One region of the Cellvibrio sp. ATLC23 genome, then DNA from elsewhere that is predicted to be linked to it. Evidence: predicted binding sites of a transcription regulator. Region 1 holds the regulator's gene; the other holds the start of a gene.
What was found. Region 1 encodes LexA, which represses DNA repair genes until DNA is damaged. Its sites were predicted from a motif close to ACTGTNTNTANANACAGT; they were not measured.
Positions count from the first base shown of each region.

Region 1 (15,519 bases):
TTTTGCGATGTTACTGCGCGACGGTGTTGATTTTCAGCGTATCGATAAATTGATGGAAACCTGGGGCTGGCCAATGGGACCTGCGTATTTATTGGACGTGGTGGGGATAGATACCGCAGTCCACGCCGAAAAAGTGATGGCCAATGGTTTCCCCGATCGTATGCAGCGTGACTTTACCTCGTGTACCGATGCGCTTTTTGCTGCGGGACGCCTCGGTCAGAAAAACGAGAAGGGCTTTTACAATTACGTGTTGGATAAAAAAGGTAAGCCAGCGAAAGTGGCGGCCGCTGAAGTGGCCGATATTCTTAAGCCATGTATTCAAGGTGCGATTGACATCAGCGATGAAGATATTGTCGCGCGCATGATGATTCCAATGGCCACCGAATTAACGCGCTGTCTCGACGAAGGTATAGTGGAAACAGCTGCTGAAGCCGATATGGCATTGGTGTATGGCACTGGCTTCCCTCCGTTCCGCGGTGGCGTTTTCCGTTGGATTGATGCAATCGGTGCGCAAACTTTCTGTGATATGGCCGCAAAATTCGCCGCCTTGGGTGCTCTTTATCAAGCACCGGAAAGTCTCAAAGCCAAAGCGGCTAACAACCAAAAATTTTACGGCTAAGGAGTCATACGAATGAGCTTACAACCACGCGACGCCGTCATTGTTGACTTTGCCCGCAGTGCCATGGGGCGCTCTAAAAACGGTTGCTTTCGTCATATGCGTGCCGATGATATTTCAGCTGCGATTATCAAAGGTTTGCTGGCGCGCAATCCAGAACTCGACCCCGGTACTATTGATGACCTGTTGTGGGGCTGCGTTATGCAGCGCGAAGAGCAGGCGTTTAATATCGCGCGCAATATTCTGTTGTTGGCCGGTTTGCCGCACACCATTCCGGCGCAAACGATCAATCGTCTTTGCGGCTCTTCTATGTCAGCGCTACATACCGCAACAGTGAATATTCGCGCTGGGCAGGGTGATGTGTATCTGATCGGTGGTGTTGAACATATGGGGCATTTGCCCATGTATGAGTCGGTCAGTATCAATCCCTTATTGGGTTTATCTGTCGCCAAAGCGGCGGGCAACATGGGTATGACAGCTGAGTATCTCGCGCTCTTGCACGGCATCAATCGCCAGCAAATGGATGAGTTCGGTGCGCGCTCCCATCAACTGGCCGCTCATGCACGTGAAACGGGTAAGTTTAGCCGCGAAATTATTGCGGTTGATGGTCATAACAGCGATGGTTTTTTAATCTCCGTCGATCAGGACGAAACTATTCGACCAGAAACAACGGTAGAAGCCTTGTCTAAATTGTCACCTGTGTTTGACCCTAAAAATGGGCAAGTCACTGCTGGCACCTCATCGCAATTAAGTGATGGGGCTTCGGTGATGCTGGTGATGTCGGCAGAGCGCGCGAAATCATTGGGTTTAAAGCCTATCGCCAAAGTGGTTTCATTGGGGCTTGCGGGTGTTGATCCGTCGATTATGGGTTATGGCCCTGTGCCATCAACTGAAAAAGCGTTGAAGGCGGCCAATTTAACTATCGACGATATAGATGCTGTTGAACTGAATGAGGCGTTTGCTGCTCAAGCATTACCGGTGTTGAAGGATCTCAAATTGCTTGAAGTGATGAACGATAAGGTTAATTTACACGGCGGCGCAATTGCACTGGGGCATCCATTCGGTTGCTCGGGAACTCGTATCACCGGTTCACTATTGACGGTGATGCAGGATCGCGATTTAAATTTGGGTGTCTCCACTATGTGCATAGGCTTGGGGCAGGGGATTACCACTGTGTTAGAGCGCCTGAATTAATCAGTCGGATCAAACCTGCAGTACCAATAAGGGGTCAACATACGTTGGCCCTTTATTTTTATCTCTATGGTGTCAGTTTGGGTTTCATCCACCCTTATAGCTTCGTCTGTTAAACTGCGTGTAACTATTCTATTTGTGAGAATTGTGTTGGTTTCTTTTTGCTTTGATAAAGCTGTCCCGGCTGCCAAATTAATGGAACAAACCATTCGGCGCTTGCTAGCTATAGGTGAGTTTCCGCAAGCGCAGCAGCTGGTGATCCAGTTTTCCCACTCGCAATATTATCTTCCTGAGCAACCCTCGTTAGAGTTACTTGCGTTGCTTTCAATTGTTGTAGATAGTCACGAATCTATACGTATTGAAGGGAGTATTTGTTTTTTCACTGCTGAGAGGTTGGAGCAACTGCAATCTTTGCCTAATGGCGTTGCTAATGCGAACGAAGTGTTGCGGGAGTATTGTCAACTGCATGCGCTACCTTGGCTTGTGATGTCCGATCCTTGGCTATTGGCTCCCATCCATATCCCCAAACCATGGGGGCAGGAGATTTGGTATACCGGTATTGAGGCTCGCGGTCAGTCTGGTGTAATGGGCGATGCTGGTGTTATCCCCTTGCCGTGGCTGTTGGAGCTTATGTCGGAGCAAATGGGCTTGCCTCATGAAGCTCAGCCTATTTTGCTTAAAATTCTTGATCCACTTCCAGATGAAGTTTATGGCGATTTGTATTTTGAGCTTCATCAAGAAAAACAAGAAGTTTATGTTGTGACCCATATAGACCCGAAGGCTTGGCCTGAGGGGATTGGTGCAATCCAACTGGGTTTTTCGCCTGAAATGCGGCGGCGCTATCAGACTGACGATGCATTTAAACAGGCTTATCTGGGTTCCGTGCTGGCTTATGAGCAGGTCAGGCATTTAATAGATCTTCAGTTAGATGAGAAGCGAACTGCAGCAGGATTAGAAATACACCAGCCTGTAATGCATTCCCAATTGATAAATTGGATTAATGAGTTATCGCAACAGATTGAAAATAAAACATTATTTGAAACTGAGGCTGAGCTGCGCAAAACCATGAACAGTTTTGTGGCGAGTCGTCCATTAACACTGGGGGATGTGATCACCGTACCTAAATTGGTTCCTCATGCACTGCAGCATGGGGTTAGAGTTGTGGAGTTTCAGACCCCAGTTTATGAGCGCAAAATTCTCAGTTTCGGGCAAAAGGTATTAACCCAATCGCACTGGGATACTGAAAGTGCACTTGAATTGGTAGATCTGAATGTTGCCCAATCTCAGCCCTCTGAGTTGCTGATTGCCAATCAGCAGTTGCGCATTGAACGCATTGTAAACTTTGATGATTTTGCGGTGCAGCGAATCCAACTAAATGGCAGTTATACCTCTAAGAGTGATATTTATTCCGTGCTAATGGTATTGCAAGGGCAGTTAACATTGAGCTCTGCTGGGCGGACTTGTGAGCTTGCTTCTGGCCAAGCCGTTCTTCTTCCCAGTGCGGATATGGGCTGGGTAATTGCCAGCACTTCACCTTGTCTCTTGCTGCTTGCCTCTCCACGGCAGCTTGTCAAATAGGCTTTGAGGTAATTGGGTGTTAGAATGCACCCCCCATTTTAAGTTGAGGCAGCCGAGGTAGTCATGTCGTCTTTTTATGAAATTGTTGAATTGCTGAATGGTGATGTGGCTTTGGCGCGTGCTGATGATGAGAAGAATGAGCCTCTGGTGACAATTCGTTTTTCAGAAGAATCTCTGGCTTTTTTGGGTGAAGAAAAATTTTTAGTTGCCAAAGCAATGATTGAAGCAGGGATGGAGGCTGCAGGCGATATTGCTGATCAACAGGCGGAAGCTATGTTAGATGAAATGGTTGAAGAGTTGAGTGATACCGAAAAATTAATGCTGCATTAACTTCAGCTATACAGGCTGAGGCTGCCTCCCTGCGATACTTCATTTATTCGAAGTACAATCCCATCATTAACTGCGTTTAATTAACGCGCCATTAGCTTAGCGCACTCTGAGCAGTAATCCCTGACACTCACCGATTTTGGCTGCCATCTCAAGTTGGGCAAGCTCTTTATCTGCCAGCTTTCCCGGGCTTGATATCACTGTGTGGCTGTTGCCTGCCGAGAGCGCTTCCCACGTAATCCATAAGAGTGTTTGCGGGTTTTGGCAGTGAATAACTCGAATATAGCGCGTATTAACACCATAAGATTCCAGTAATTCACGGCTGATATTGTGGGGTGCGATCCAGGTAATCCAGCGATCGCTGCATGCATTGCTAAGAAAGGCAATCATTGGTAGTAGCAGTGCAACCTGTTCAGGGGAGTCACTGGTTAATACCAGCTCGGTGACGCCGTTCGCGGGTTGCTGCCGAGTAGTAGTGGTGGGGATGACGTGGGCGATGTTAGTCACGGCGAATTACTCCTACACTGAGGCCTTCGATACTGAATTCCTGGTCGCGCATATCAACCAAGATGACATCAAATTCGGGGTTTTCTGGCCATAACTCAACTTCTGCTTTGTTGCCTGAGCGCTTGAAACGCTTAACGGTAACTTCTTCACCTATGCGTGCAACAACAATTTGGCCGTTGCGAACCTGATCAGTTTTATGAACTGCAAGCAAGTCGCCATCGAGAATGCCGGCATCCTTCATGCTCATGCCGTGAACGCGCAGGAAAAAATCTGCACTGGGTGAGAAAAAGCTCTGGGGGATATTGCAATAATCTTCAATATGCTCTTGTGCAAGAATCGGATTGCCTGCTGCAACGCGTCCAACAATTGGGATGCCTGCTTGTATCTCTGGCAATTTTATTCCGCGTGATGCGCCGGGAATGATTTCGATCGCACCTTTGCGAGCCAGAGCCTTAATATGCTCTTCAGCGGCATTGGCTGACTTAAAGCCGAGAATTCGTGCGATCTCGGCGCGCGTGGGCGGATAACCTGTTTCATCTGCGTATTGACGAATAAGTTGCAGTACCTGTTCTTGGCGCGGTGTTAAGTCAGACATGATGCACTCCCGTATCTGTTTATTTGTACAGTGGTTGTGATTATATACAGTAAATCGGGTTGTGCAATAGTTTTTCAATGTGCTCTTATTTCACTCTGTCGCCATAGCGAATACTCTGCAGCTGACCCCGAGCAAAATACAGGTGGGTGATGAATTTGCCTTTGCCGGGGTTGTAGGTCCAGATATCTATATTTTCACATGTCGCTATAGCGATATTGTTTTGTGCATTGTTATCGCCATTTTGTATTCCCTGAGCTTGGGTAGTGGTTGCGATTGGTTGGCAGAAGCTGTCGGTCATTATGGGGTTGCCGCACTTGTCGAGGACTTCTGCTTTAGTGTCACCGAGGTGCGTGAGCTTCGTTTTACAGCGTAAAGACTCGGCAACACATGTGCTGGAGATGCCTGCAAGAATCGTCGCATATAACATTGAAACAAAATGGTTGTTCATGAATATCTCCTTTGCGATGGTTACATTTACTTTAGTTGTTGTGGCTGAATCCGAAATGAATTTATCACTTGGCTTGCATAGTAATCTCGCAAGTTGCGGCATGGTCTTTTTACATTTTTCTCGGTTTCAGGTTAAAGATTTTACGATTAGTGCCGTTAGCTTATAGGGTTGGGTTGTTTGGTCGCTCCGGCCAGCAACGCAAAATTCTAATACTCTGTGGTGATATATGAATTCCTATTCTGCCGTTCAGAACTATGCCAGCGTCAAAGTTCATTCCAGTGTTGAAACAGCATCTCCTCACCGTTTAATACAGATGTTGTTTGAAGGCGCATTAGAGCGCATCGCCCAAGCTAAAGGTGCCATGGCGCAAAATCAGATTGCCCGTAAAGGTGAGTTAATTGGCAAGGCAGTAGCCATAGTGGGCGGGTTACAGGGTAGCTTGAATGACAAAGAGGGCGGTGCTCTTGCCGCTAATCTTGACGGTTTATACGACTATGTCATTCGCCGCCTTAGTCAGGCGAATTATGAAAACAATCCGGAGTATCTGGATGAGTGCGGTCGTTTGCTGGGCGAGATAAAAACCGCCTGGGATGCGATTGGAAGTCACGTGTAACGAGGGGTTTATTATGGCGATTCAGTTGGTGTCTGCTCCTGAATACCGTGGCGAAGCTGGCATTATGGCTATGCGTCATCTGCAGCTAGAATTAACCACCGCATTACAGCAGGAGGATTGGGAAAAAGTTCGGCATTTGGATCGCATTTGCATATTGTTGATCGATAAAGTGATCGCAGCAAATCGCGATGACAAGTCTACATTGGTATGTGCGTTAGGGGAGTTGAAAGGTGTTTATGCTGGCCTGATAGCCCAATGTCAGCGTGAAGTGACGCTTCTTCATGCGACCTAAGTAGGCTGGTATGGATCTGCCCTTGCTTAAAATTGTGAAATAAGTGTTAAAAGCACTAGTTCATAAGGTTTTTAAAACAACTCTCTTATAGCAAAACTCGCAAAAGCCTCTTAGCCCTGCTAGCCTTAAGATACATAACTGCTCGCAGGGGATAGTCCGTGTCTAACTACAAACCACAAGAAGCGCTGAAACAATATCGTCAGTTGGGTATTGAATCAGAAATTAACAATGCTTCGCCACATCGTTTAATTCAATTGCTATTTGAAGGTGCACTTGGGCGTTTGGCGGCAGCTCAAGGAGCTATTGAGCGCGGAGATCTTGCGGCAAAAGGCGAGTTGTTGGGAAAGGCCATCAGCATTATTGGCGGCTTGCGTAGCTCGTTGGATATGGATGCTGGAGAGTTATCTGAGCGACTTGATCAGCTTTATGAGTACATTAACCTTAAGTTGTTGGAAGCATCCAAGTTGAATGATGTCGAAAAAGTTAATGAAGCGATTCAATTATTAAAGACAATTAAATCCGGGTGGGATGAAATTGCCCCACAAGTGGCATCGCCCAAGTCATAAAATTATTTGTCATAAAATAACAAACCATAAAAACAATTTGTGTGGTTTCCGCGTAGTTGCACCATAAGTGTTGTTGATTGTCTTTATTTTGTTCGAAGCTGAAAAGGCGTAAATTTGGCGAATAATTATTCTGGTTGATTAAATGCTGTTAAAACGCCAAAAACATTTCGCCATAAGTTTGACTAAGATCAGTGTCTCGTCTATTACTTACTCCAAGTAGCCGTTTCTTTGCCTTGACTGATATTTTATCTGCCGTCGGGGTGTTGGTATGAAATGAAAAAGGTCTTGGGGTATGTGGCGCAACAATAAAGTTCTTGTTATAGACGATAATCAGTCACGCAGGCACGATTTAAAAATTTTGCTGGATTTCCTTAGCGAAACTACACGCACAACCGCTAGCAATACTTGGCAGGCCGCTGTTGCCGAGGAAAATAACGGCGAAGACTATGTAGCGATCTTGATTGGTGATTATCGTGACAGCAATCAATCTCTTGCGCAGCTGCTTAAAGAAATCCGCTCTTGGAATGATGAGGTGGCAGTTGTCTTGGTTGGCGATGAAAATCAAAATGCCGATGAGGGATTGGATGATCTCTATCGCTTTATGGTTATTGCTACTCTTTCTCTCCCTCCTACCTATAACAAGCTGGTTGATACACTGCATCGCGCCCAGTTGTATCGCGAAGCGCAATCTACGAGTAAGCGACAGCCTCAGCGGCGCCCCGTACATTTGTTTCGCAGTCTGGTAGGTACCAGTCGCGAAATTCAAAACGTGCGTGAAATGATGGCGCAGGTGGCTGATAAAGATGTTTCAGTGTTGATTACTGGTGAGTCGGGTACGGGTAAAGAAGTAGTTGCGCGTAACCTGCACTATAACTCGCCACGTCGGGACAAGCCTTTTGTTCCCGTTAACTGCGGTGCAATTCCAGCGGAGTTACTCGAAAGTGAATTGTTTGGTCATGAAAAAGGGGCGTTTACTGGTGCGATCAATTCGCGCGCTGGCCGTTTTGAAATGGCAGAGGGCGGCACCTTATTTCTAGATGAAATTGGCGATATGCCGCTTAATATGCAAGTTAAAATTTTGCGCGTATTGCAAGAGCGTTGCTTCGAGCGTGTTGGTAGCAACAAAACCCAGCCGGTAGATGTTAGGGTAATTGCTGCAACCCATCGTAATCTTGAGCAGATGATTGCGGATAATACTTTCCGTGAGGATTTGTTCTATCGTTTGAACGTATTTCCTATCGAGCTGCCATCACTAAAAGACCGGTCTGAAGATATTCCATTATTGATGAACGAGTTAGTGTCGCGCATGGAAAGCGAGCAGCGTGGTTCTATTCGTTTTAATTCGGCAGCAATTATGTCGCTCTGCCAGCATGAATGGAGCGGTAATGTGCGCGAGCTTGCTAACTTGGTTGAGCGCATGGCAATCATGCATCCGTTTGGTGTAATTGGTGTGCAAGATTTACCGGCAAAGTATCGTCATGTGGATGTAACCGATGAAGATTTCGTGCACGCGCCAGCAAATGCAAATGGTACTGCAGTATCAGGTAGTACCAGTTATGTAAATATGAACGACACTCCGCTTTTGCCCGAACAAGGTATTGACTTACGTGAGTACATTACCAATTTAGAGATGAGTTTAATTCAGCAAGCGTTGAATGATTGCGGTGGTGTTGTTGCTCGGGCAGCAGATAAGCTTTGCGTGCGCCGCACCACCCTGGTAGAAAAAATGCGCAAGTATGAAATGCAGCGGTAGCGATAGTATCTTGCTTGCCTAATGCTAAAGAGGTGGGTTGAATCGGGGAACTGGCTCCCCTTGACCCTCGCGGCTACTTTGTGAGTGTTGCGACTACTTTCAATATTGACGATGTTAATTTGCTTAATTCATCTTTGCTGATGATGAAGGGCGGCATTAAATAGATAACATTGCCAAAGGGGCGGATCCACACTCCCAACTCGATAAACAGCGGCATTAACTTGCTCGTATCCACTGCGTTTTCTAATTCGACCACCCCGATAGCACCCAGCACGCGCACATCGCGCACGTATGAGAAATCTTTGCATGGTGCCAATTCATCGCGCATTTGTTGCGCGATGTTCGCAACTGTTGTCTGCCAATCGGAGTTGAGCAGCAGATCAATACTGGCATTGGCCACAGCACAGGCAAGCGGGTTAGCCATATAGGTCGGCCCATGCATAAAAATGCCACTCTCACCACTGCAGATGCCGTTGCTCACCTTGTCGTTGCAGAGTGTTGCTGCCAGGGTGATGTAACCTGCGGTCAGTGCTTTGCCTATACATAAAATATCCGGGCTGATACCGGCGTGCTCACAGGCAAATAGTTTTCCAGTGCGGCCAAAGCCGGTGGCGATTTCGTCGACGATTAAAAGAATTTCATTTTTATTGCAGAGCTCGCGTACACGCCGTAAATAATCCGGTGAATAAAAACGCATTCCTCCAGCACCCTGAACAATCGGTTCAAGAATGACTGCCGCAATCTTTTGGCGATGTTGTTGGATGAGCTGTGCAAAATTCGCAATATGGGATTCTTGAAACGTCTCATCAAAACTGCAAGGTGGCGCTTCTGCAAATAAATGATGTGAAAGCGAGCGGTGAAAGAGATGGTGCATACCTGAGTGTGGATCGCAAACTGACATGGCACCAAAAGTGTCGCCATGATAACCGCGCTTTAATGTTAGAAACATGGTGCGCTGAGCCTGACCTTGAGAATGCCAATATTGAATTGCCATCTTAAGTGCAACTTCAACTGCAACAGAGCCTGAATCAGAAAAGAAAACTTTATTTAATCCATCGGGAGCTATTTTAGCGAGTGAGCTGGCGAGCTTTACTGCAGGTTCATGTGTAATTCCGGCAAACATCACGTGCGCCATTTTACCAACTTGATCAATCACTGCTTGATTTAATACCGGATGATTGTAGCCGTGCAGTGTGCTCCACCAAGAGGACATGCCGTCAACCAAAACGCGGCCGTCTGCCAGATGTAATTCTGCCCCCTGTGCGTGGTTTACTGCTGCAACAGTACCGGGTTGGGTAAATGATGTGTAAGGGTGCCACACGTGAGCACGATCTAGGCGCAGTAAATCTTGGTTGGCAATTTCTTGGCTGTATATCATGAGGGTTCCATATCATCCGCAGAAAATAATTAGTCGTTTGCCCCAAGCTTAACGAAATTTTTTGTAAAAAGCTGAATCAATTGCGTTAATTCACGGTGGCATTAATTAAATCTGAGAATCAAATCCAGTTGTTTGTGCGATAGTTTATCCGTCCTGTTGATGTGATTGGTGATGCCGCGAATTACATCTTCAGCATTGGTGTTTCTATCTTAGTTCAGAACAAGAGAATCAGTAGCTTTCTTCTACTGGTTTATTTTCACGATTGCCTGTCCTCAGGCGGCGTAGCTGTTGATGGGTTCTGGGGCGCAGTGTCCACTATGGCTGAGTTGCGATTCGCGCAGAAATCGGGCGAGCGCGGCGCGCGTCTCTTCCTCCATATCGATAAACTCAACACTGATTTGGGTATGGCGATAAGGGCTGCGACCTATACGAAACGCACAGATACGCGCGCGGCAACGAATTTGTAGCTCATCGCTAATATCCACCTCGCACATTGGCAATAGAGCGCCATGGCGCAGGTAGGGCAGCATATTGCCCGCTACTATCAAGCGTAGTCCGCCGGTAGAAATGTCTTGTAATGTGCCATAACTGGGTTCTTGCCCAAGGGTGCGAATTTTGACCGAAAGTGGTGATTGGTGGCCGACGATAAAACGCGGTGCGTTGCGTCTGGGCATGTAATAAACAAACTCAGGCAGGGCGATGGCAAATCCTATTGCGTCATAGGTAAAGCCCATGGCGACTATAGGGGCGCGAATGACCAGCTGCTCGCCATTGCGATGGTGGCGCAGGGTAATTTCATCGCCCGCGTCTAATAATAGTTGTTGCGGGAAAAGGTCATCCAGCCAGAGTAGGCCGCGTTCGACATCAATCGCCAAAATCATGCTCTGATAAACACGGCTGGTACCGGTAATTTTTATCTCCAGTAATTGCCTCTGTGCGTGTAACTCCGCTAGTGGGAGATACCGCTCAGGGATGTTATTTGCGGACGATACGTCCTCTTGTCCAGCGGCTGGTGCTTTGGTTGGTGCAGATGAGCGAGCACCTTTTCTAAACAGTTTGTCGAAAAACGACATGACTACCTCCTCACGGCAAAAATTCTCCCCTGGTACTGCTTTCGGTGGGGGCTTGATGGTGGTAAGAGCAAGCCCTATGCCAGATGCTGGAGGTGCCAGTCTGTATAGGGTATCCAGACAATAGTTGTAGCGATTTCAGTTGCTTAGCCGGTAATAACCCTATTATAGACCGGCAAAATCTTGCCGTGATTTGGGGGATTCGTTTCAACTTGCGCGCAAAATCCGTACAATGCGCCGCTCGCCGACCCAGTCGCCGATTGAGCTACCTTCCCGCATGAGTTTTGAGTCCATGAAAGAGTTACACGAACGCAGAGATCGCCTTGAATTTAACAAGCTGCAAAAACGCTTGCGCCGCCTGACAGGCTCAGCCATTGTCGATTACAACATGATCGAGGATGGCGACAAGGTGATGGTGTGTTTGTCGGGGGGTAAGGACTCTTACACCATGCTCGATATTTTAATGAGCTTGCAAAAGACGGCACCGATTTCGTTTGAATTGGTTGCAGTAAATATGGATCAGAAGCAGCCCGGTTTCCCAGAGCATATCTTGCCGCAGTATTTGGAGCAGGTCGGCGTGCCTTACCATATCATCGAGCGTGATACTTACAGCATCGTCAAAGAAGTGATTCCGGAAGGCAAAACCACCTGTGGCTTATGCTCCCGTCTGCGTCGCGGTACGCTGTATGGTTTTGCAGAGGAAATTGGTGCAACCAAAATTGCGCTTGGTCATCATCGCGACGATATTATCGAAACCTTATTTTTGAATATGTTTTTCGGTGGCAAGCTAAAAGCCATGCCGCCCAAACTCTTGGCCGATGATAAACGCAATATAGTGATTCGCCCGCTGAGTTACTGCGCGGAGGAAGATATTGCCCATTTTGCTGAGCTAAAAGGCTTCCCGATCATTCCGTGTAATCTCTGCGGTTCACAAGAAAACCTGCAGCGTCAGGTTGTTAAAGACATGTTGCAGCAATGGGAACGTCAATTTCCCGGCCGTACCGAAACAATTTTCTCGGCTATCCGCAATACCCAACCATCGCAATTGGCCGATTTAAATTTATTCGATTTTGTGAACCTTAAAACCAATAAAGATGCCCCCGCAGTTGATGATGAGGCAGATGCTTGCGGCATAGCGTCACCCGTGAATCACAGCGACAATGCAGTTCAGTATGTGGATGTATTGGATATTCATTAATCTGGATTTAACCCGCTAATAACCAAAAAGGCTGCATTTTGCAGCCTTTTTGGTTTTTTATATTCTGAATTCATGCCACCAGTTTTTTCGAGTTATCCATCACCCGGGTGCGATAGCTTTGTATAAATTCATCGGTATTGCGAGCGCAGCCTGTACCGTTGTCAAAGTGGTTGGCCCAGAGTTGGGCGAGGGTGGATATATCAACGGGTTTGCTGATGTCTATCGCGCTACGGCGGTAAATCATCCAGGCCATACCGGTGCTGTAAGTTAAATTGCTGATCAATTCACCGTGTGGATTTTTTAAAAATTGCTGCTGGCTGGCTAAACCGCGCTGTTGCGAAGCTAAATCGGGAAACTGTACTAAATAGGTATCCCACAGCTCCTGATGTTTTTCGGCAGTGATGCGATACAGTCCTAAGCCTTTGGTTTGCGCGCAATAACAATGCAGTCCCAAAAGTGATTCTTGTGCTGCGGTGCCGAGCAGCAGGTTCTCGGCAATCTCTGAATGCTCCCCTAAACCGTGCAAATAAGGTTTGATAATCAACTCGCGTAAATCACTGACATCGATACCCATAACTACCTCAATGGCCTCATTTTTGTCACCGCAGTGCCCCAAATTGTCAGTATTGGCGGTAAATAACTCACTTTTGCGCGATTTCTGATTCAAATTGAGTGTCAAAAAACTGTACATAACTCATGCAGCATAAGTTGCGCCAACTTGCTGCAAGCTGAATGAGTTTGTTTGAATCCTTTGGCTATACTCAGGTGGGTAGTAATTGATGACAGGAAAAGCGCTTATGCGTATCGGTATCCCAAGAGAAATAAAAGCAGGTGAGAATCGGGTTGCTTTAACACCGGCAGGCGCGGCTGAATTACATCGGCGTGGCCACAGTGTCTATGTGATGAGTGGTGCGGGGCAGGCGGCGGGTTTTAGTGATGCGCGCTACCAACACGCAGGTGCAAGTCTGGTGGATTCTTTAGCCGAGGTTTACGTCAGTGCGGATTTGATTGTGAAAGTCAAAGAGCCGCAACCTGAAGAATATGCATTACTGAATAATCGCCATCTACTGTTTACTTATTTGCATCTGGCCGCCAATCGCACCTTAACCGAGGCGCTACTCGCATCTGATGCAAGCTGCATCGCCTACGAAACCTTGACGGATACGCAGGGGCGATTGCCTTTGCTTGCACCTATGTCGGAAATTGCCGGGCGCATAGCGGTGCAGGCGGGTGCCCATCATCTGGAAATGGCGCAGGGTGGCAAGGGGGTGTTATTGGGTGGTATCCCAGGTGTCGCACCGGCCAATGTGTTGATATTGGGTGGAGGTGTAGTGGGCGCAAATGCGGCTGCTATGGCGGTTGGTTTGGGTGCTCAGGTGCACATAATGGATAAATCCTTGGCGCGTTTGCGGCAGTTGGATGAGCAATGGCGCGGCCGTGTGATCTGTGAATATGCAAACCAAGAGCGCATCGAGTTGATAGCACTGCAGTCGGATTTGATTATTGGCAGCGTACTGAACGCAGGTGCCAGCGCGCCTAAATTGTTGAGTCGGGATCTGATCGCACAGATGGAAAACGGCAGCGTTCTAGTCGATGTTGCAATCGATCAAGGCGGGTGTTTTGCAACATCCAAACCGACCACACATCAACACCCAACCTATATCGAAGAGGGTGTGGTGCATTATTGTGTTGCGAATATCCCTAGCGCGGTAGGCCGCACAGCAACTCTGGGGCTGACTAATGCAACCTTGCCCTACATTATCCGTTTGGCGGAAGAGGGTATGGGGGCACTGCAATCAGATACTGGTCTGCTTGCGGCGCTGAACATTTATCGCGGGCAGCTCACTCAGGTGGGTGTTGCGAAATCATTTTCCATGCCTTGTGGTGATGCTGCATTGTTACTATCAAAAAGTTAATTTTCCTATAGAAAATAACACTATAGATTTAGGTGACATGGATAATCTTGTTCTATACTCACGCAAGACTGAGCGTAAATTGCCAGTGTAAGGCACTCACTATCCCACCCATATAACTGATAAAGTCCTTCGGAAACCCTAGGTCAATGAGAGATAAAGCGCCTTCCTTTTTTAATGGCATCTCTTTCCAGCTTGCCAAGATTGGCATCATTCTGGCGTTTGTTTTGAGCTTCTTATTGAGTTCAGTACAGTTGTATCTTGATTTTTTAAATCAGGAAAAAGAACTCAAAACATTGATCGACCGTGTAATTCAAGTTGCCACACCTCCTGCTGTACGTTCCGTATCGACTCTGGATGATGAGCTTTCCTACGAAGTGGTTAACGGCTTATTGCGCTATGGTTTTATTTATGAAGTCGTAATTTACGATGATACTGGCAATGTGCTTGCACAAGGTAGCAGCACGCGCTCGGAAGTAAAAACCCGCTGGCTCACTAATAAAATCGCTGAAAATACCCGTGAATACACCGCGAATCTGTTGTTGCCCGGCTACAGCGATGGTACTTCGGGGAGTATTCGTTTCTCGGTAGATATGGATTTGGCCTTGGAGGGTTTTTACAATCGCTCACAAACCGCGTTGATGACAGGCTTGTTGCGCAATATGTTCTTGGTGTTGTTGCTGTTCGTGGTTTTTTATTACACCCTGACTAAACCGTTAGTGCGGCTATCGCGTGAAATTAATAGTATTAATCCCGATCATCCCGGCGTTAATCGCCTCACGCAATTACCAGCACAGCGCAAAGATGAGCTGGCGCAATTAATCGCCAGTTCTAATCAATTATTGGATGTGGTTGAGCTTTCCCTCGCCAAGCGTCGCGCAGTTGAATTGGCTCTGCGTAAAAGTGAAGAGCATTTACGTCAAATTATCGATCACTTACCGGTAATGATCGGCGCGCGCAATATCGCTGGTTATTATTTATTTGCTAACAAAGCGCTCGCTAATGAATTGGGTTATACCCCTGAACAAATGCGCAACTTGCATGTTCGCCAGCTACTTAAAGATTCAGTGTTCGATATAGACACCATGCTGCAAAACGATTACCGGGTCATTCGTGGCAATGAAGAGTTGGATGTAATTGAAGAGCGTTTTGTGACATCAACCGGGAAACAACTATTTTTGCAAACGCACATTATGCCGCTCGCGTTTTACGACGAGCGAGTTGCGTTAATTGTGTCGGTCGATATTACCGAGCGAAAAAATGCCCAAGCCAAAATGGAATTTATGGCGCACCACGATGCCCTTACTGGCTTGCCCAATCGTTTGCAGTTAGTCGAGCGCCTTGAGCATGAACTGCGTCGTGCAGAGCGGCATGGGTATTTTGGGGCGGTATTGTTTATCGATCTCGACCAGTTTAAAACTATCAATGATTCGCTTGGTCATCCAGTTGGCGATCGGGTATTGGAAGTGGTTGC
Region 1 is NZ_JBXUOS010000004.1:401,658-417,176, reverse strand. It holds gene fadB (fatty acid oxidation complex subunit alpha FadB) at 1-619, shown strand, start outside; gene fadA (acetyl-CoA C-acyltransferase FadA) at 632-1,810, shown strand; gene AC2CG4_RS09555 (hypothetical protein) at 2,003-3,385, shown strand; gene AC2CG4_RS09550 (hypothetical protein) at 3,449-3,715, shown strand; gene AC2CG4_RS09545 (cell division inhibitor SulA) at 3,812-4,219, opposite strand; gene lexA (transcriptional repressor LexA) at 4,212-4,814, opposite strand; gene AC2CG4_RS09535 (DUF2845 domain-containing protein) at 4,900-5,262, opposite strand; gene fliS (flagellar export chaperone FliS) at 5,489-5,875, shown strand; gene AC2CG4_RS09525 (hypothetical protein) at 5,889-6,167, shown strand; gene fliS (flagellar export chaperone FliS) at 6,326-6,733, shown strand; gene AC2CG4_RS09515 (sigma-54-dependent transcriptional regulator) at 7,026-8,486, shown strand; gene bioA (adenosylmethionine--8-amino-7-oxononanoate transaminase) at 8,560-9,864, opposite strand; gene AC2CG4_RS09505 (flagellar brake protein) at 10,137-10,937, opposite strand; gene ttcA (tRNA 2-thiocytidine(32) synthetase TtcA) at 11,227-12,132, shown strand; gene AC2CG4_RS09495 (hypothetical protein) at 12,203-12,823, opposite strand; gene ald (alanine dehydrogenase) at 12,930-14,048, shown strand; gene AC2CG4_RS09485 (putative bifunctional diguanylate cyclase/phosphodiesterase) at 14,195-15,519, shown strand, end outside.

Region 2 (15,519 bases), on a different contig from region 1:
GGCAACAACTGTGTGTATTCTTCAATGAAATTGCGCGGCACATTTAATAATTGGGCAAGCGCTGATATGTCCTGCACTACTGGCACCTGGGTTGGCACTGCAACATTTTCCGGTACTAGCACCGGCCGCTTTAAATTTGATGCTTACGGCAACTGGGTTAACAACTGGGGCAATAACAACAATGATTTTATTGCCGATGCCAGCGGTAACGATATTCTTGTTGCCACTCCAGGCACTTACACCATCAGCTTTAACGATGCGAGCTTGCAATACGCGATTACACCAAACAACACCAGCAGCTCCGCAGCAAGTTCTATTAGCAGTGTTTCAAGCATTGCATCCAGTTCCGCAGCAGCCACTGTCAGCGTGAATTTCACCTGCAAGAATGGCACTACTTATTCAGGGCAAAGCGTGTACGTGGTGGGCAACAATACTGCATTGGGTAATTGGGCAACCGGTGCCGCAGTTAAGTTAAACCCGACGAGTTATCCAACCTGGACAGGCACCATTCAATTGCCCGCCAATACGGCAGTTCAATGGAAATGTTTAAAGCGCGAAGAAAATAATCCGGCTGCTGGTGTCGTCTGGCAGAGCGGCAGTAACAATACACTCAACACCGGAAGTGCGAGCAACACGCAGGGAACCTTTTAACTGCGTACTAAACGCTGTTTAACAACGGCGACATCAAAAAAATTAAACCAAGTCAAGGCGACTGAATAATTCAGTCGCCTTTTTTATAAAACGAAAGTCACACCGTCAAATTAATTTCTTGCACCACACCCACTTTGCCATCTTCGGTTAAATAAATGCCGGAGTTTGCCACTTCACCGAGCGAATTATTTTGTGGATCTTTTAATTGAAACGGTGATGACACATGGCCGAGAAAAATCGCGCCGATATTTTTATCACCCAGCGCCGCTAATTGCGTCGAGCCATCTTCATTGATCATCCAGATACGCAACTGCTGATAAATGCTATCGCCTTCATCGATAAAATGATTGCCATCTTCATCGTATGCCGCCAGCTCGGCAAAACCGCGACCACTGCTGGGGCCAAATAATTCACTGCCGTTATTGATGTTGCCATCGCCATTGCGATCCAGCGCCAAATAACCGCTGCCGGGGCGCAGGCTAGCAATTTGCTCGGTAGTGCCGTCATTATCCAAATCAAACGCAAAACGGGTCTGGCTCAGGGATGCACCCAGCCCATCAAAATTAATCACCAAGGGGTCGACTTTTTTGCTGCCCGCTTCAATGGTGATATTGGACTCTTGCACAAATTCGCGGCTCATGTTCATTGCGACAGTGAAATCGATTTCACGGCCATCGGCACTACGCACTCGCCCTACCGCCTGAAAACGCATGGACTCCTGCTCCTGATATCGTTCATGCCGTTGATAGATTAAACCGGGGCCGGCACTGCGCGCGGTAACTGCCTGCGCAGGTGGGGATGAATCTACGCTCAAGGTTTGCGTTTTGCTTTCCCGGCCAACTTGAAGATCGGCCGGAGTACTCATATGCAGATCTTTGCCGGTGATGGATTTATACATCGCCTCAATAATCATCTTATTCAAGCGATCACGGGAATCCATTGGCGTGCTTAGATCCAGCTGCTCTGCTCGGCGATGCATCGCCAGTAAAGAACCAGCGCGCGATAAATCCACCTCTACGTCAGGCGTTTCTGGTAGCTCCGCCTTAACGGGAGCAGGACGCTCCGGTTGATCAAACCAAAACTCCAAATGCTCTGTAACACTCTGTTGTTCGCGATAATCCCGCTGTGCAGCCATGCCAATCAAGGCGTTAGAAATAATCATAATGCCGTCCGTCTTTATCAAAACCAAAGAAGAGCCCCATACAAAAGAGTGAGGGCTAATCTCTATAGCGGCAAAAGCGTTGTTTTTTTGAGCGGAATTTATCGGAAAAATTAGGCGGGTTGGTTATGAGCGGGAATCGCCTCACCACTGGAATTGTATAGACGGTTAATTGCGCGCAAGCGCCAGTTGGTTTTTATAACGCTGATGCAGGATGTTTACACGAAATACGTAGGTTTTGGTTTCTTTGTAAGGCGGCACACCGCGATACTTTTCTACAGCACCCGGCCCGGCATTGTAAGCGGCGGTCGCCATAGTAATACTGCCGTCAAAACGCTCCAGCATGCGCGCCAAATATTTCACTCCACCATCGATATTCTGTGCTGCATCAGAGGCATTGCTTACCCCCATATCTTTTGCCGTTCCGGGCATCAATTGCATCAACCCCATAGCGCCCTTGCGTGAGCGTGCCAGCGGATTGAAATTGGATTCGGCGTGAATAATCGCGCGCACCAATGAGGGATCAACTCCGTACCTGCTCGCAGCTTGAGTAATCAAATAGGTAAATTCAGTCAGGTAGAGTTTGGTACCGCGCCAATCCACCCGCGACAAAGGATTACAGGCATAACAGGAGTTGTACACAATCACTTCGTAAGCCGCTTTTTTGGGCTGACGGTCTGAGTAGGCGACAGTGCCGCCTTTCTGATATTTAAAAAAAGTAAAGGGTTGCACGGACTTTTTGCTCGCCGCAGCCTCCGCCGCTAATCGCTCTTGCTCCTTGCGCGCTTTTTCTTCGGCGGCAGTTTTTTCTGCAATGCGCCGGACATGGGCTTCAAAATCCGCAAGGCTGGACTCTTGGGCAGTATCCTCAGCTGTGGTGTTAACTGCATCTACCGCCCATACGCCCGCGCTGGACAAAGCCAGAATCAGGGAAGCAGATGACAACCAAACTCTATACACAACAGACACCATCACCAAGAACTGGGCAGACAAGACCACAATAAATCTGGCCGGGAGATTGAGTGTAGCCCAATAAACGGGATGCTTTTGTCACCAAAATCCATTTTCGTGACTTAATCCAACTTCTCAGCCCATCTCAAATCAGGATTCAAGCCATACATCACGCACCCAGTGCCAAACCGAGGGCCAAGTCTCATCGGTCAATTCACCATCGCGCCAGAACACCACTTCTCCGTCTTGCTCGACACAATAGTAAGTGCCATTGACTTCACACAGCGGCATTAAATAGCGCGGCACGCCCTGTTCCCAGGCCACTGCCGTCACTTCAGGTAAATAGGTATGTGAATAGGGGTCAGCAGCGGTAACTGGCTCGATGGAACCGTACACCACATCGCTCGCTTCCAGTAAAAAGGTGCGCATTTCACGGGGGATTGGCAATAACAATTCTTCTTCAATTTCGACCAGCCGATCTTCATCGGGCAATTCCAGCGGCACTGGCACCATTTCATTGTGATCACGCAGCAACTCAAGAACTTCATCGATATCGGAATTGGAACCGGACATAACATAACCTGAAGATGACAAAGGGAGGGGGAATATAGCCCGAAGCGATTCTTGATAACAAGAACTTAGCATTAATCCAACTGACTCACGTGGCGATTAAGCGGCATCTACACTAAGGTTTATTAGATATTTCGCTACCCAGTCGCTATCCTCCAGCGCAGCCGCTGCGCGCCACACGGAACCCTGTTATGTACACCCGTATTTTTGATCGATCAATACTAACCGGATTATTTATTGCACTTGCACTGCTACAACTTCCGCTTAGCGCGCATGCACAAAACAGCCGCAGTGGCTTTTTGGATTTTAATGTCTACCCCTATTTATCCGATGTCGATGACGACAGCGTAGCCACCATCAATGCCGCCGCGCAATTGCCCAATCGCTTTGAATATTTCAGTCTGACCAATTTTGGCAATCAAAAAACAGCGGATGAATTGAGCGATACCACGACCTATTACACCGAACAAAATGTGCGCTGGCGGATCAGCGAACAATCGCCATTGGATTTAACGCTGCAAATGAATTTTAGAACCGGTGTCGACAATGATCGCCACCGTTTAGGCGTGCGCTGGCGCTTAAACGACAGTGCGTATTTAAAAACATTATTTGAGCGCATGAATTTAAAATATGCGATCAATGCTCATGTAATTCAATTTGACGATCAACCGGGAAATGCCTGGCAACTTGAACACAGCTTTATGATGAAATTCCCCTGGTTATCACCACGTTTATATCTCGCCGGTTTTATTGATCACACCTTTGGCGAAACACTTGCGGGTAACATTCCTGATGACCCTGTAGTAGCCGAAGCACAACTAGGGTTTAACATTATTGAGCAGCTTTATTTTGTTACTGAATACCGCATCAACCAATATCGCCGTTCCGACGTCAATAATCTCGCGGTGGGCATGCAATATAAAATTGTATGGTGATTACTATTGTCTCGCGAATGGTATTAGTGCGCATCAAACAGCGACATTTGGTTCTCCACCAATTGCCCTAGCGACTCATCCATAAAATGCAAAATACTGTCGGCGACGGGGGCGAGCTGTTTGGTCACATAATGTTGATAATCAAACGGGCTCTGGCGCAAGTTCATATCCACCTCATAGGAGCCAACCGGCTCCGGCCCATTAGTGGTAATCACATAACTGATCCAATCGCCACGGCGCAAACGCACACCAGTTAACTGCTCGTATTTGCGCGCTGCCTGCACATGGGGAGGCACATTTTTTTGGTATTCATGCAGATGACGGCGCAACCGCTTGCGATAAATCAATTCCACATCGCGTTTCCCCGCCAACACTTCAGCGTTAATCGCGCGCACAAAATCCAGATAATCTTCACCATCAAATACTTTGCGGTACAGCGTCATTTGAAATTCTTTGGCCAGCTGGGTCCAATCGGTACGCACATTTTCCAGCCCTTTAAACACCATATCGCGCTGACCATTCACCTCTATCAAACCCGCGTAACGTTTTTTAGTGCCTAATTCAGAGCCGCGAATAGTCGGCATTAAAAAACGCAGGTAATGGGTTTCGTATTGGATTTCCAAAGCACTTTTGATATTAAATTCAGCACGCAAGGTCTGCTGCCACCAGGCATTTAATTCTTTGGCTAAACGCGCGCCGATCTTATGGCACTGCTCCGGCGCCTTAGGCGTTTTACCCACGCAGTTATTTTCCAGCCAGACAAACAGTGAATCCGTATCGCCATAAATCACCGCATAGCCCTGTTGCTCAATCCAATCGCGGCTGCGCTGGATAATTTCGTGGCCACGCAGGGTGATGGAACTGCACACACGGGGATCAAAAAAGCGGCAGCCAGTAGAACCCAAGACACCGTAAAACGAATTCATAATAATTTTGATGGCGTGGGAGAGCGGCGCGTTTTTATGTTGCTTGGCACGATCGCGCGCCGCCGAAAGCTGCTCAATCACTGCCGGTAAGATATGCCCCTCGCGGGCAAAATAAGCCTCATTAAAGCCGGCCAGTGTTTCAGTTTCATCGAGCTGATTGTGCTGCGCTAACCAAAATGCACAAGGGTCAATTAAGAACGTGCGGATAATGCTCGGGTACAGACTTTTAAAATCCAGTACCAATACATTGTCATAAATACCGGGGCGGGAATTCATCACATAGCCGCCGGGGCTGATAACATCAGATTCCAACTCGCCTAAATTGGGCGCGACATAACCGCGCCTATGCAAACGCGGCAAATACAAATATTCAAATGCCGCCACAGAGCCGCCGATACGATCCAACAACAAGCCCGTTAATTGACTGCGCTCCAGCGCAAAGGCAAGCAACTCTTGCTGGGCAAAAATTTTCCACACCAATTCACAGTCGTGCAGGTTGTATTCAGCCAGCGCTAGCTTATCGGTTTTAAACAACTGGGTAATATCACCGCCGCGATTACTGCCAGTAATTAATTTACTTTCGCCCAACAACTCCTGCGAAATATTTTGCAGTGAATAACTTGGAAATTGATGATTAGCCGCTTTAAGTAATTCGATACCGTCGAGCGCCACACGCCCCGGAATTACCACAAAACTGCGCCCGCCATCGCCTTCTTCATGGCGCCAGTGAATGGATTGATTAGCGCGACCTAACTGCAGTTCCATTTTTAAGCGCTGGCAAATATTTTCCAACACCAACAAATCAAACTGCACCAGATTCCATCCGATCAAAATATCGGGATCGACCTGTTGCAGAAATACAAAAAATTGCTGCAAACAAGATTTTTCATCTGCACAAAAAATCACCAGCTCCGTATCAGCGCCCTGCCCCACCATAAACACCCGCTTGCCCTGCTCACACCAAACGCCGATGGAATAGAGCTGTTTGGCATCCATAGAGGTTTCAATATCAAGCGAGAGCATGCGCAAAGCGGGTCGCCAGAGTGATTGTTCATCGGCCAACGGCGTAATGCGAGGGTTAAGCAGCGGCTGTGGTAGTCCAGCGGAATGAGTAGAGGCAGAGTGAACAGAGGGCGATTGATCCGGCAAACCCAACTGCGCACCTGCGGTTACAAACCGCTCCATCAAATAGCGCTCCGGCGGGCGAATATCGCTCTCCCAAAATGCAATCTCGTTCTGCCGAAAAATATCTTGTGCATCACGCGCAGTGCGGTGATTTTTAAAATAGAGCGCGTTAACCGGTTTATTCAGAAAGGTTTTTAATTCAACTTCCGCCATACGCCAGTGGCGCAAACGCTTAATCAACACCTGAATTTGCGCTGCATCTTCACGCAACACAAAAAACACTACCTCCTGCCCGGTCACCTGCGTCCAACAACTGCCGGTTTCTGTCGCCCACCACAAATCGAGCACAACCCCCTCACGGGTATCGCGCCATTGGCGGGTTAATAAAAAGACGTTGATCATAAAAGCACAGAAACTGGTTAATTAACCAGTATTATCCTGCATTAGAGGATGGGGATGCAATCGGGATTAAAAATGCAGAAATGAATGGGTGATGTTTTTATCTGGGATACAAATCAAACATCACCGATCTTTTAATAACTCCTGACGTTGTTGTTCATAAGTTTGGTAGTCAGGGGCTAAACGATCCAAACACTCTTTGCGTTGAACTCCACTCAAAATTTCGCATTCGTTGCGATTACTCACTTGAACCGAGTTATAAATTTGTCGCTGGGAACAAGCTGCAAGGGAAAGCAGGGAAAAAATAATGAAAATTTTCATGATGACGACACCTCTTTCAGTAACTTATGAATGATGCATATCGACACAATGGATTTTAGACAGTTCACTAGCAGATACGATTTGTTACAAACCCACGCTTAAAGTAATCATAGGCACTCCCAAGCAAAGCCTGGGAGTAATAGGAAAACAGCGGGAAGCTATTTTAATACGCGGCTTGAACTTGCAGGGTGCCACGGTTCTGGCACGTAACGGGTACGGGCGAGGAATTGGTAGTAGCCCAAATCGTGTTTTGGTTTTTCATAACCGACGGGAATGGGTTTGCCGGAGAAGGTTTGGAAATAGAGCACACAGGAGTCGCGCCAAATTACGGCGTCGCGCTCCTGTACTTGTAAGAGCGCTTTTACTTGTGCAAAACGTTCAGCATCAACAAATTGTTCTTGCTGATCCCAATCGCGTTGCATGCTGCGAACCTGTTCTACACCTTCATAATATTTGTGGACTAATTCATCCCACAAGCTGCGGCCAGATTGCATTTTGTGATCCCAACTTACGTGATGAAACCAAAGCAATAGATCTTCTGGAACCGCATTTACATCGCCGTATAGTTTTTCCAGCGGCGCAGGATATTGCGCAATTGCGTTAGAGCCGGTTTTAGTGCGATCAAAACCAATGCCGTCTTTGGCTGCGCGATGATAATAAATTGCAGTCCAATCTGGGCGTTCTAAATTAGCTGTCCAAGGTGCAGGGCCATAGTGATCACCTTGCGAGTACAAATGAGTCAACCCTAACGGTGAACGATAATTTACGCCAGCTTCGCGCGATATCATCATCATATTCTTAACGGGTTCGATAAATTTTTTATCGTTCGAAAAAGTCATGCGCAACCATTCTTCTGCGGCCGATTCTGCCGAAATAGTGTGATCCCACGCCATACGCCCAAACGCATACCAGCTGGATTGCACAAACGGATGCCCTGTCCAGTTACGGTCAGTGCCGGGGTTAATGACTGCGGCCATACCGGTGCGCTTGCTATTAAATACTTTTCCTTCAAGGATATTGCCGATAGTTGAACCCTCGCCTTTAGCAAAAGTTTCAGTGCGTAGTGACTCTTCAAACAGCGGGCCTTGATACGCAAGGTGTGTGGCAAAACCAAAATATTCCTGGGTGACTTGGAACTCCATCATCATATTGGTTTTTTCCATCGCAGAAAAAAGTGATGAATAGGGTTCGCGCGGTTGGAAATCGATGGGGCCATTTTTAACTTGCAAGATGACGTTATCCGCAAATTTTCCATCAAGTGGTTTAAATTCATCGTAAGAACCACGGAAGCGGTCGCCAATATCCGGGCTGTATACAAATGCGCGCCAGAAAACTACGCCACCATAAGGCTTTAATGCTGCGGCGAGCATGTTAGCGCCGTCGGCGTGATTGCGGCCATAATCTTGTGGGCCAGGTTGACCTTCTGAGTTGGCTTTTACCAAATAGCCACCAAAATCGGGAATGTATTGATACACTTTTTTGGTGCGCTCTTTCCACCAGTTTTGCACGCGTGGATCGAGCGGATCGGCTAAATCCAAATCGCCAAAAGCGCGCGGTGAATTGTAATTAATCGATAAATACACCTTGATCCCGTAAGGGCGAAACACATCGGCAAGAGCCGCAATTTTTTGCAGAAATTGATCGCTCAATAAGCGCGGGTCGGCATTTACATTATTAATCACCGTACCATTAATACCGAGCGATGCATTGATGCGCGCATAATCGACATAACGCTGGGATTTATAATCCGGCAATGTGCCCCAATCCCACAGCGATAAACCGGCATACCCGCGCTCAACCAAGCGATTCACGTTATCCCAGTGATTAACTACACGATGCTGCAATTTGGGCGCACTGGCGATGGACACTTTTTCAACTGACTGCTGTGTTTGTAGCAAGCGCAATAAATGAAAACTGCCATAGAGCACACCCACATCAGTATTCGCAGCAATAATCGTTACTACGCGCTTATTGATGTGGGTCCGCTCGATCAAATATCCTTCATCGCCTAATGCCGCCAAACGCTCGCCTAATTGCAGCGATGCAATAAGGGGGGAATTGGTAGGTGTACCCAGCACCACTGCATACTTGGATAACTTTTTATTGCCAATCGCGATAGGTCTAGCCAATAACTCACTTAATCCGCGCTGTAGCTCAACAGTTGCTACACTCAAGCTTGGCGAATCACCTTCTGCCAGAATCTGGGTAAATTGCTGCTGGTAGGTTTTGCGTAATACCTCATCTGCCACCGGCTGATAGCGCAACCACATTTCATAACCGTCTTCGGCACGGCTGACTTGTGCTGCCCCAGCAAGAAAGAACAGCCACAAAATGAATAAATTGGTAAAGAATCGTCTGGACACGTGCATCTCCGCATGGATTATTTTTAAATAGCTGCTATCTTATAGTCACATCAAATATAACACTTGTATACAAGAAAACAATTTAATAAATGTAAAGGATAGCTCCAGACTAAAAACACTAAAGTCATCCTAACAATCTATCTCGGTCAAAAAAAATGATAAAAATTATTTCTTTATGCTTTATCTCTCTCGTTAGCCTTCAGGCCTTTGCGGCCGATAAAAATATCCGGGTGAACAATTTTAGTGATCCCAATGCAGCCTATGCGATCAAAATGCTTAAGCTGGCCATCGCTCATAGTGACAACCCGAATTACACCATCGATATATCCCAGGAAGACCTGACTCAAGCGCGAGTCAATGAAGAAGTCCGCTCGGGCGGTCTATTGGATTTATGTTGGGCTTCATCTGATTCAGAAATTGAATCGCAATTGCGCCCGATACGTATCCCACTATTTAAAGGTTTACTGGGCTATAGAATTTTTATTATCAATAAAAATAATCAGCGCCAATTCGACAACATAAAAACCCTCGCAGACCTTAAACAGCTCACACTCGGTCAAGGGCGCACCTGGGCTGATGGCCGCATTCTTGAAGCCAACGGTTTTACAATTATCAAAACCAACAAGTACCCCGGTCTATTTTATATGGTAGAAGGTGAGCGATTTGACGCTTTTCCCCGTGGGGTGCATGAACCCTTCAGCGAACTGGAAGCGCGGCCTGAATTAAATTTAGCCGTTGAAGAAAATTTAATGGTTTATTACCGCATGCCCTTCTATTTATTTGTTTCACCCAACAATCAAAACCTCGCCAAAGATTTGGAGATAGGTTTTGAACGCGCAATTGCCAACGGGGAATTTGACAAAGTTTTTTACGGCGACAAATCCATTCAGGATGTTATGAAAAAAGCCAATATGAAAAAGCGAAAACTATTTAAATTGGATAATCCACTACTTTCCAAAGAAACGCCAGTGAACCGCCCTGAACTTTGGTTTGATCCGCAATCGATTCCGGATGAAACCACTACCAATAGTCAAATCACCCGTATTGAATAATCAACTGATGCAAGAGGAAAAAAAATATGAATATCTCACGTAGAAAACTACTCGCCATGAGTAGCGCCACTGCGGCGCTACTCACAACCGCTAAACTGCAAGCCGCAGAAAAAGCTGCCGCCGCGACCGGATTAAAAGATGCCTACAAAAATGATTTTCTAATCGGCGCCGCATTAAGCGCAAGCATCATCGGCAAACAAGACCCGAAGCTGACAGCATTAATTACCAAAGATTTTAATTCCATCACTGCTGAAAACTGCCAAAAATGGGGCGAAGTGCGCAATGAAGATGGTAGCTGGAAGTGGCAAGACAGCGATGCCTTTGTAGAATTTGGTACCCGGCACAATATGCATATTGTTGGCCACACACTCGGCTGGCACAGCCAAATTCCCGACAGTGTGTTTAAAAATAAAGATGGCAGCTACATAGCGAAAGAAGCACTAGCAAAAAAACAGCAAGAGCACATCACCACTTTGGTTAACCGCTATAAAGGCAAGATCGCAGCGTGGGATGTGGTAAATGAAGCGGTGGGTGATGACAACAAAATGCGCCCTAGTCATTGGTACAACATTATGGGCGACGACTTTCTCGTCAACGCATTTAATCTCGCCCACGAAGTCGACCCCAAAGCGCATTTGATGTACAACGATTACAACAATGAACAAGAAGGCAAACGCAACGCGACTATCGATATGTTGAAGCGTTTACAAAAACGCAAAGCGCCCATTCATGGTTTGGGCATGCAAGCTCACGTAGGTCTGGAATCGGATATGAAAAATTTCGAAGACAGTATTCTCGCCTACTCCAAATTAGGGCTACGCATTCATTTAACGGAATTGGATATTGATGTATTGCCATCGGTGTGGAATTTACCGGTTGCGGAAATTTCGACTCGTTTTGAATACAAGCCCGAGCGTGATCCTTACATTAATGGCCTGCCAAAAGACATAGATGAGAAATTGGCAAAAGCCTATGAAACCCTGTTTAAAATTTTAATCAAACATAAAGACAAAGTAGATCGCGTGACCTTCTGGGGTGTGAGCGATGATGCCAGTTGGCTCAACGGCTTCCCGATTCCCGGTCGCACTAACTACCCCTTATTGTTTGATCGCCAACAACAACCCAAATCCGCTTATTTCCGGCTGCTTGATCTGAAAAAATAAATGACTATCCGCTGCGGATTGTTGTAACCAGAGTTGTGCTGTAGGCTTGCGCCAATCACAACAAGGCTTACAACAATTCGCATGCACAAAACACCTCAGGCAAAACATCTTCCGCCAGTATTTCGCTGGTCATTTTTAGCCCCGCGCTACTGGCTCACCTGGATCGCTCTCGGCTTTTTATTTCTCATCGCCCATTTTCCTCTGCGTGTTAATTTGTTGCTGGGCAAAGGTCTGGGCTTTTTATTATTTCATTTGGTTCCCAGCCGCAAACGCATCGCTGCAACCAATATAGCCTTGTGTTTTCCCGAGTTGAATTTGCTAGAGCGCGACCAATTAGTGCGCCGCATTATTAATTCCTGCGCAATCGGTTTTTTGGAAACGACTATGGCATTGTGGGGACCAGCAGCGCGCTTACGCCGTCGCTTTAGCATTAAGGGAATTGAGCACCTACAGGCAGCGCAGGCGGCAGGAAAAGGCGTACTACTGGTAGGCTGCCATATGACCACATTGGATATGGGTGGGCGCATGCTCGCTTTTCACACCAAGGCCGACATGCTTTATCGCCAAGATCCCAATCCACTGCTTGCCTATATGCTAATCAGCGCGCGTGAACGTTATCACGGTGAAGCTATCATCAGTGTTGAAACTCGTAAACTAGTGCGCAACCTACGCGCGGGTCATGTGGTGTGGTACGCACCGGATCAGGATTACGGCATCAAGCACAGTATTTTTGCCCCCTTTTTTAATATTCCCGCCGCTACAGTGCCTGGCACAGCGCGCTTTGCAGCCTTAAGCCATGCGCAAGTCATGACCTTTGCACACTACCGCACAGCCAACGGCAAGTATCAACTTGAAATCAGTGCGCCGTTAAAAAACTTTCCAACGGGTGATGACCTTGCGGATACCACACGCATCAACCATTTACTTGAACAAATAATACGCCAGCAACCCGATCAATACTTGTGGGTGCATAGGCGCTTTAAGACGCGGCCAGAGGGCGAAAAAAGTGTTTACACCACAAAACAAAGATAAGCCGACTCACTTGTAAGAACACCAACCAATCGCTCAGCATTAGCAAAGAGTTTTTTCTTGTTATTGACGTCTTGTAACAAATCTTTATTAATGCATGCTCCTTTAATATCGATACATGGAGTATGTATTGGTGGTCATAGGTTTTGTACTCTTGGTAATTCCCGGCATTTATTTGGTAATTGCTTACGCATTGGCACTGCCACTATTGGTCGATAAAAATCTTGGCATTTGGGAATCACTAGAAACTTCCCGCAAAGGCATCACCCGCTGCTGGTTCCGTTTTTTTGGATTTGGAATTATTAGCTTTGTGATTGTGCTGATCAGTGCCATCCCACTGGGCATAGGCCTGATTTGGACATTGCCCTGGCTATATGCAGCCATGGGGATTGTTTACCGCGACGTATTTGGCGTTAGCTCTAACTAAGCCCTGAAAAAAGCCAAAAGGATTTTTCCTTTTGGCTTTTTAATTGCTGTTATTTGAACACCCTGCACCACAACGTACCAATCACTTACCAATTCATTTTCTGCTTAATAAACGCCGTTAACTTTTCTGCATTGGCTTTGTGTTGTGCAATGCGCGGGTGGCCACCAAAACCGGTGAACTCAAAGAAAATAGTATCGAGTTTGGTATCTTTATTTTCTTTTTTCATCCGCTCAACCGCCACGGTAATATAACCCGGCCATTTTGGTGATGCAGTTGCATCCATACTACCCAGCGCGCAGATAATTTGCACATTGGGGTATCGCGCGCGGATACTGCGCACAAAATCGATATAAGCTTGCACACGCTGCGCATCCGTAGGCATAGGTTGCAAACGTTTTTCACGGTCGATCAACCAACTGTCGTTCTGCAATAAATTGATCACCACCACGTCCGGCGTCCATTGGCTAAAATCCCATTGACTGTCGTTATCGCCCACCGCACTTAATTGATCGTAAAACTGCGGCATAATAAACGGGAACCAGCTAATCATAATGCCAATACCACTTTGCGAAATAGTGTGTAATTCAGCATTGAGATTGCGCGCGGTAATCGCACCATAAGCCCAGTAATTATTTTTCTCGCTCAGCAGATGATCCACACCATTATCAGCCCCTTCATTGCCCGCACCCGATGTAATTGAGTCGCCATAAATCTCAATGCGACGAGTAGGTCTCGCAGGCGGCGCCAACAAGGTAGCTCCTTTATCTAACATCAATCCTTTAAACGCAGTTGCGCCCTCTTCACCCTCGGTACGCTTGTAAATTTCTACAGCGTGATTACCGGGTTTTAACGCAGTAGAAATCACATAAGTCTGCTCACCCTTTTTAGCCTCCAACACATAGGGATGCTGTGTTTCCCCATCTACAAAAACATTAAAAAAGTTTTTACCGAGCTGATCATCCAAGGTAATCGCCAGCGACGTGCCAGTGAAATTCGCCTTGATGCTAGAACCCGGCCAAGAAAGCTCTGGCGCTTTTTTATCGCTAAAATCAATGCGACCAGTATATAAATATTGCTTACTATCAGCACTGATCGTCTGCACCGGCTCGGCAATCACCCAGCTCGAAAAATACAATGCACTAAGCATTAGCGTGTGGATTATTTTCATAGAAAAGCTCACATTAGGAGTTGACTTTAGGTTCCTGCCACCCAATTTTCGATAGGTGAACTTGTTATATTGTTTGTTATAGTTTCTGTATTCCACAGCTTCGAAAAGGCTAATGCCCTTGGGCACTGACTATATGATTCCAACACCGTAACTAATATTGCCTGCAAAATTTTCGCCCTCTCATCTTGGTTGTATACCTCTAGCGCGACACGCTCAAACTCGGCATCAGACGTTCTAATAATTTTTATAGTTCCATTCACTCTGGCGCTTGAATTAATTCCAGGTATAAAAAAAATGAGCCCTACCTTTGGATTGCTTTCAAAATTTTCATAGGACTGGAAGAGTTTGTTCCCAGCGACATCTGGTATTAACAACTGTTTGTCTGATAGCACTTTTACAAAGCCAGGAATGCCGCCTTTGGGTGAGGCATCACAATCCCCAGCGCTGTTGCTCGTTGCCATAACCATAAAGGGTGAATTTTTAATAAATGATTGGACCCAATCCACCATGTACGGACGAACTTTTGCAGCCGCTTTTTCTGAAGGTACACCAAAAATACTCTGACATTGATTCATATATATCCCTTAAATTTCTCCGCAACGAAGCCATATGGTTATTGGTACTCATCACAATACAGCTAAGCGCACACTAGAAATGTATATTCATAAGGCGACGCAAGCATGGCCTAATTTAATTATGGCTTCAACCCAAAATCAGCTTTTGAAGAAACCTAAATCTGCGCTGTTAAACCGCGCCAAATTCGGGAATACATCGGCAAAATTACCGGCGGGTAGACCGTACCAACTGGCGAGGGTTGCGGCGTATTGATCCATGCTGGTGGTGGGAATAATTCTGCCTTCGCCTATATCGTCTTTACCGCCAACAATTAAATCAGGGAATTGGCCGTAAATATTTCCACCCTTAATTGCGCCGCCCATAATCATTTGATGACTGCCCCACCCGTGGTCCGTGCCATCACCATTGCTGGTAAGCGTGCGACCAAAATCGGACGTGGTAAAAGTAGTCACTTGGTCGGCAATGCCTAATTCAACAGTAGCCTTATAAAATGCATCCAAGGCTGCACTTAATTGCGCGAGTAACACATCATGGCGACGCAACTGATCGCCGTGGGTATCAAAATCGCCCATGCCGATAAAAAAGGTTTGGCGAGAGACTTGTAAACTACCGCGCGCCGAAAGCATCTGCGCCACCATTTTTAAATTGGCAGCGAGTGGATTGCCAGCGGGGAAAACCGTTTTTAATGGTGCTTGCGCATCCAG
Region 2 is NZ_JBXUOS010000006.1:115,525-131,043, forward strand. It holds gene AC2CG4_RS11430 (carbohydrate-binding module family 20 domain-containing protein) at 1-651, shown strand, start outside; gene AC2CG4_RS11435 (hypothetical protein) at 749-1,813, opposite strand; gene AC2CG4_RS11440 (lytic transglycosylase domain-containing protein) at 1,979-2,770, opposite strand; gene AC2CG4_RS11445 (SMI1/KNR4 family protein) at 2,912-3,334, opposite strand; gene AC2CG4_RS11450 (hypothetical protein) at 3,523-4,266, shown strand; gene AC2CG4_RS11455 (DNA polymerase II) at 4,290-6,719, opposite strand; gene AC2CG4_RS11460 (hypothetical protein) at 6,840-7,037, opposite strand; gene AC2CG4_RS11465 (alpha-glucuronidase family glycosyl hydrolase) at 7,196-9,406, opposite strand; gene AC2CG4_RS11470 (diguanylate cyclase) at 9,556-10,452, shown strand; gene AC2CG4_RS11475 (endo-1,4-beta-xylanase) at 10,479-11,615, shown strand; gene lpxL (LpxL/LpxP family Kdo(2)-lipid IV(A) lauroyl/palmitoleoyl acyltransferase) at 11,697-12,647, shown strand; gene AC2CG4_RS11485 (hypothetical protein) at 12,763-13,071, shown strand; gene AC2CG4_RS11490 (SGNH/GDSL hydrolase family protein) at 13,157-14,239, opposite strand; gene AC2CG4_RS11495 (pyridoxamine 5'-phosphate oxidase family protein) at 14,266-14,814, opposite strand; gene AC2CG4_RS11500 (DUF1501 domain-containing protein) at 14,953-15,519, opposite strand, start outside.
Region 2: AC2CG4_RS11455 (DNA polymerase II) is a predicted target of LexA. The motif match lies at 6,732-6,749, and genes of this name have one in related genera.